Regions from separate parts of the Methylobacterium sp. AC433 genome, predicted to be linked through region 1. Evidence: predicted binding sites of a transcription regulator. Region 1 holds the regulator's gene; the other holds the start of a gene.
The links. The regulator PhoB, encoded in region 1, activates phosphate uptake and scavenging genes when phosphate is short. The targets are predictions, from matches to a motif close to TGTCATNNANCTGTCAT.

Region 2: a site for PhoB is predicted at 1,481-1,497, ahead of AC0IWM_RS19645 (DUF1045 domain-containing protein). Genes of this name have one in related genera too.

What each region holds. Positions count from the first base shown of each region.
Region 1 is NZ_CEEDBN010000001.1:636,786-639,986, reverse strand. Features, by position in the region: gene AC0IWM_RS03115 (SDR family NAD(P)-dependent oxidoreductase) at 1-17, shown strand, start outside; gene AC0IWM_RS03110 (matrixin family metalloprotease) at 98-1,138, shown strand; gene phoB (phosphate regulon transcriptional regulator PhoB) at 1,209-1,913, opposite strand; gene phoU (phosphate signaling complex protein PhoU) at 1,943-2,668, opposite strand; gene pstB (phosphate ABC transporter ATP-binding protein PstB) at 2,770-3,201, opposite strand, start outside.
Region 2 is NZ_CEEDBN010000016.1:109,312-112,512, forward strand. Features, by position in the region: gene AC0IWM_RS19635 (low affinity iron permease family protein) at 11-481, opposite strand; gene AC0IWM_RS19640 (DUF3108 domain-containing protein) at 556-1,443, opposite strand; gene AC0IWM_RS19645 (DUF1045 domain-containing protein) at 1,571-2,236, shown strand; gene AC0IWM_RS19650 (DapH/DapD/GlmU-related protein) at 2,249-2,878, shown strand; gene phnC (phosphonate ABC transporter ATP-binding protein) at 2,967-3,201, shown strand, end outside.

The sequences.
Region 1 (3,201 bases):
TGCGCAGCATCGTGTGAGGGACCGCACCGGCGGGTGCGGTTAAGGCAATCGTAAGCTCTCCGACCGACCCTGGCCCGAACGGACGGGAGGGGAGCCGATGGGGGATTATGCGCTGGAGGGTCCGCGCTGGGGCGCGGGCGCGGCGGGAACGGGCGGTGGCACCGTGACCTGGGCCGTCGACGGCACGATCCCGACCACCTTCCTCGGCATCCTCCAGGGCGCCTTCGCGACCTGGGCCACCGCCGCGAACATCGCGTTCCAGCAGGTCGCCTCGACGGCGACCGCCCAGATCGACTTCACCCTCGGCGGCATCGACGGCCTCGGCAACACCCTGGGCTACGCCAACTATTCCTACAGCGGCCAGCGCATGCAATCCGCCGCCGTGACCTTCGACAGCGGCGAGGGCTGGCACGCCTCCGGCGCCCGCGTGATCAGCAACCAGAACGTCGACCTCGCCGTCGTCGCCCTGCACGAGATCGGCCACGCCCTCGGGCTCGACCATTACAACGCCAAGCCCGAGGTGATGAACGCGATCCTCAATCCCGCCATCACCACCCTCGGCGCCGGCGACATCGCGGGAATCCAGGCCCTCTACGGCGCGCCGAGCGCCCCGGCGGTGGTCGTGGCGACCCCGGCGGCCCCCGTCACCGCCAGCCCCGTCACCAGCGCCGTCACGGCGGTGTACCGCTTCTACGACACGCATACGGGCGATCACTTCTACACGACGAGCACGGCGGAGAAGCTGCAGATCCAGCAGACGCTGCCGTGGTTCACCTACGAGGGCACCCCTTGGGCGACTCCGGCCAAGGGCGCCGACACCGTCGACGTGTTCCGGTTCTTCGACACGGTCTCGAACGCCCACTTCTTCACGACGAGCGTCGCCGAGCGCGACCAGGTCCTGAAGACCGCGCCGAGCTACAAGTACGAGGGCGTGGCCTTCGAGGCCTACGCGGATGCGAGTGCGTCGGGCGGATTGACCCTGGAGCGCTTCTACAACACCCAGACCGGCCAGCATCACTTCGCTGGCAGTGCCGAGGAGGCCAACGGCATCAACCACGGCGCCGCCGGCCCAAACTGGGTCGACGAGGGCAAGGGCTTCACCGTCCACCTGCCCACCGACACCATGCTGTTCGCCTGAGGGCGAACCCGGGCGCCGACCGCAATCGGCCGTTCGGGGGCCGGCCCTTCGGCCGAGTTGCTCGGCTGAGCTACTCGGCCTCCGCCTCGAACATCTCGTCGAAGGAGTAGCCCGAGCCGCGCACGGTGCGGATCGGGTCGCTCTGGCGCGGGCGGTTGAGGGCCTTGCGCAGGCGCCCGACATGGACGTCGACCGTGCGCTCGTCGATGTAGACGTCGTGGCCCCAGACGCCGTCGAGGAGCTGCTCGCGGGAGAACACCCGGCCGGGGCTCTGCATCAGGAATTCGAGGAGCTTGAATTCCGTCGGCCCGAGATGGATCTCGCGGCCTTCCCGGCGGATGCGGTGGCTGACCCGGTCGAGCTCGATGTCGCCGGCCACCAGCAGGTTGGCGACGTGGGCGGGCTTGGCCCGGCGGAGCAGGGCACGGACCCGGGCGAGGAGCTCGGGCACCGAGAACGGCTTCACGATGTAGTCGTCCGCCCCCGTGCCGAGGCCGCGGATGCGGTCGCCCTCCTCGCCGCGGGCGGTGAGCATGATCACCGGCAGCCGCTCCGTCTCGCGCCGGGCGCGGATGCGGCGGCAGAGCTCGATGCCCGACAGGGCCGGCAGCATCCAGTCGAGCAGGACGAGGTCGGGGACCTGCTCCTGCAGGCGCAGGTCCGCCTCGTCGCCGCGCGCGGCCGAGTCGACGATGAATCCCTCGGCCTCGAGGTTGTAGCGGAGGAGGAGGGTGAGGGCCTCCTCGTCCTCGACGATCAGGATACGCGTACTCATCGTGCGCTTTCGATCAGACCGGCACGGGTTCAGGCCGCGCCGGGCATGTCCACGGTGGCGTAGTTGGAGGCGTCGTTCTTCGGGCGCTCGCGCTCGGCCAGGAGGTTCTCGCCGGTGACGAGGTAGTGGATCGTCTCGGCGATGTTGGTGGTGTGGTCGCCGATGCGCTCGATGTTCTTGGCCACGAACAGGAGGTGCGTGCAGAACGAGATGTTGCGCGGATCCTCCATCATGTAGGTCAGGAGTTCGCGGAACAGCGAGTTGTAGAGCGCGTCGATGGCGTCGTCGCGCTCCCACACGTCGAGGGCGGCCTTGATGTCCCGGCTGGCATAGGCGTCGAGGACGTCCTTGAGCTGCTCCTGCACCAGGTCGCTCATGTGCTGGACGCCGATGACGATCTTCTGCGGCTGGACCTGGTCGGCGATCGCGACCACGCGCTTGGCGACGTTCTTGGCCAGATCCCCGATGCGCTCGATGTCGTTCGAGACGCGGATCGCCGTCACCGTCTCGCGCAGGTCGATCGCCAGGGGCTGGCGCCGGGCGATGAGCAGGATCGCCCGCTCCTCGATCTCGCGCTGGAGGGTGTCGAGGCGGGTATCGGCGGAAATCACCGCCTGGGCCAGGGGCGAATCCCGGCGCACCAGGGCCTCTCCGGCCTCGGTCATCATCTTCTCGGCGATGCCGCCCATCTCGGAGATCGAGCGGCGCAGATCTTCGAGGTCGGTGTCGTAGGAAGTGACGATGTGGTCGGGCATGGGTGTGCTCCTCGATCGGGCCTCCTGTCCGGTGCCCGCCCTGATGGTGTCTGGCGCGGGCCGCCACCGGCCCACGCGGGTCGGTTCCGGCCTGCCGAGGATCAGCCGAAGCGGCCGGTGATGTAGTCCTGCGTCTGGCGCTTCTCCGGATTCATGAAGATGCGCGTCGTCGGGCCGAATTCCACCAGCTCGCCGAGGTACATGAAGGCGGTGAACTGCGAGATGCGCGCGGCCTGCTGCATGTTGTGCGTGACGATGACGATGGTGAATTCCGAGCGCAGCTGCTCGATCAGCTCCTCGATACGGCCGGTGGAGATCGGGTCGAGGGCCGAGGTCGGCTCGTCGAACAGGATCACCTCGGGACGCTGGGCCACCGTGCGGGCGATGCAGAGGCGCTGCTGCTGGCCGCCGGAGAGGCCCATGCCGGACTGCTTGAGCTTGTCCTTCACCTCGTCCCAGAGGGCGGCCTTGCGCAGGGATTCCTCGACGCGCACGTCGAGGTCGGCCTTGGGCAGCTTCTCGTAGAGGCGCAG
Region 2 (3,201 bases), on a different contig from region 1:
GGGAACCGGATCAGCGCGGATAGGCGGTCAGGCCGCCGGCCCGCGCGGCGGCGGCCTCGGCCTTGCGGTGGGCCTCCGCCTCGGCCGCGCAGGCGGCCGCCTCGAGATCGTCCAGGGGTGCCCGCTTCGCGCAGCGCGCCCGCAGGTCGTCGAGTTCCTCCTCGGTCAGGCTCTCGATGCCGATGTAGCGGTTCTGCGCCGCGCTGGCCCGGATCAGCTCGTCGAGCTTGGCCTGGATCGCCGCGCCGTCGCGGTTCTGGGTGTTCTGGATCAGGAACACCATCAGGAACGTCACGATGGTGGTGCCGGTGTTGATGATGAGCTGCCAGGTGTCGGAGAAGCCGAACAGCGGCCCCGTCACCGCCCAGGCCAGGATCAGCGCGATGCTGACCGCGAAGGTCGCCGGGCGCCCGGCGGCGCGGGCCACCTTCGAGGCGAAGGCGGTGAAGAGCTGGGCCGATTTCAGGCTTCCGACGCGCATGCGACCTCCTCGCTCACGATGGCCGCGCTGACCGGGGAAAGAACCCGCGACGGCGGGAAACCGTTGCCGCGCGCCTAGCGGGCGTTGGGCAGGCGCACGGTCACGCCGGCCTTCGCCGCCGGGGCTTCCGGGCCGGGCGGCGCCCCGCCCCAGCGCGTCGCCTCGATCCGCACCGTGCCCCATCCGGTGGCGACCGTGATCGACAGCGGCAGCAGCAGCGTCCCGTCGAGGATCGGGGCGAAGCGCACCCGCAGATCGTCGTTGGCGGCCATCCGGCGGACGTTGCTCCCGCCGGAGCGGTGCCCGGAGATCGGCACCCAGCGCACCCGGCAGTCGAGGGCGGGGCCGCGATAGGCGCCCTCCGACACCGTCACGAGGCTGCCGCGCGACAGGACGAGGTCGGCCCGGCTCACCCCGTCGAAGACCGGGATGCGCCGGTCGCACAGGCCCACGTCCAGGGGGGCGGCCCCGAGGGGAATCGTCAGCATGGTCAGGGGGTCGACCACGCCGACCCTGTCCTCCGGCGCCACCGGGACCCGGTCCGCGCGCGGGGTCGGGGGCGGCTCGACGCTGGCGCTGCGCACGCGCCCGCCGGCGAGGTCGAGCGCCACCGCGATCGGCTTGCCGCCGTAGCGGCTGTCGATCCGGAAGGTGGCGGTGACCGCGCCGGCGCGGGTCGCCGAACCGGCGACCGTGGCCTTGCCGGCCCCGTCGAAGAAGAAGCCGGCGAGGCCGCGCAGGCCCGCATCGAGTTCGAGGGCGTAGCGCTCGCCCGCCCGCTCCACCACGAGGCTGGCCTCGCCCGCCGGCAGGTTCAGGAAGCTGAGACCGTAGGCCGCCGTGAAGCGACGCGCGGGGGCGTCGCCCACGGCCTTCGCGCCGGTCCCGCCGGCCACGAGCAGGGCGGCCGACAGGGACAGGGCGTGCGGGGCCAGGGAACATCTGTGCCTGCGAGCGGACACCGGGATCGCCTCATCGCGCCGCGTGCGGCGCCCACCCTGTCATATCGCCGTCGGGCGCGCGTAGTATGCGCGCTTCGGCACCTCGCGTGCAGCCGAGCATCCCGCGCGCCGCCAGGACAGGACCCCGTTGGACCGACCCACCCGATACGCCCTGTACGTCACGCCGGCCCCGGGCTCGGCGCTGGCCGCCTTCGGCGACGCGATCCTCGGCCCCGGCCCGGCGCCCGGCCCGGAGGCGCTCCGGGCGATCCTGGCCGCCCACACCGCCGAGCCGCGCCTCTACGGCTTCCACGCCACCCTGAAAGCGCCGATGCGCCTCGCCCCGGGGGCGACCGAGGCCGATCTCCTCGCGGCGGCCGAGGCCCTGGCGGCGCACCGGAGCCCGCTGCCCGTCGGCCCCCTGCGGGTGGCCGCCCTCGGGGCCTTCGCCGCCCTGGTGCCGGCGGTACCCCCGCCCGCCCTCGGGCTGCTCGCCGCCGAGTGCGTCGCGGCCCTCGATCCCCTGCGGGCGCCCCTCACCGAGGCCGAGCGCGCCCGCCGCCGGCCCGAGCGCCTCGATCCCCGTGGCCGGGCGCTGCTGGAGCGCTGGGGCTACCCGCACGTCTTCGAGGCCTTCCGCTTTCACATGACGCTCACCGGCCCCCTCGGGCCGGAGGACCGGGCGACCGCCCTGCCCCTGCTGGCCGAGGCCGCCGCGGGGCTGCCCGACCTCGCGATCGATGCGCTGAGCGTGGTCGTCCAGGACGGCGCGGCGCCGTTCCGCCTCCTGCGCCGCCTCCCCTTCTCCGCCTGACAGGATCGCGTGATGGTCTCCGATCGCCTCGGCCTCGAACCGGCCGTCCACCCCACGGCCCGGCTCTCGGATTGCCGCCTCGGCCGCTACACCGAGGTCGGCGCGCGCACGCGCCTCAGCGAGACGAGCCTCGACGATTATTCCTACATCGTCGAGGACGGGCAGGCGAACGACACGACCATCGGCAAGTTCTGCTCCATCGCCTCGCATGTGCGGATCAATCCCGGCAACCACCCGATGGAGCGGGCCTCGCAATCCCACTTCACCTACCGGGCCAGCGCCTACTGGCCGGGCGAGACCGACGAGGCGGCCTTCTTCGCCCGGCGCCGGGCCCTGCCGGTCCGCATCGGCCACGACGTCTGGATCGGGTACGGCGCCGTGGTCCTGCCCGGGCGCAGCATCGGCACCGGGGCGGTCATCGGCGCGGGCACGATCCTGACCCGGGACGTGGCGCCCTACACCATCGTGGTCGGCAATCCCGGCCGCGTGGTGCGCCGCCGGTTCCCGGAGGCGATCGCCGAGCGCCTGCAGGCGCTGGCCTGGTGGGACTGGGACCACGCGCGCCTGGGCCGGGCGCTGCCCGACTTCCGCGCCCTGTCGATCGAAGCATTCCTGGAACGCCACGAAGCCGAGGCACAATAATGCCGGCTATTGGTTAGCCGGGGAATAGTCATTCTCCTGTCGCGTGGGGCGGGTCTACCGGCGATCGACCTGAATCGCCGGAGACTCCATGCTGATCCTCGAAGGTCTTGCCCGCCACTACGGCGACCGTCGCGCGGTGGACAGCGTCTCCCTCTCCATCCCCCGCGGCCAGTTCGTCGGCGTGATCGGGCGCTCGGGCGCCGGCAAGTCGACCCTGCTGCGGATGATCAACCGCCTCGCCGAGCCGACCGGCGGCCGCATCCTGTTCGAGGGGCTCGACGTCACGGCCCTGCGCGGGCGCGACCTGCGGCGCTGGCGGGCGC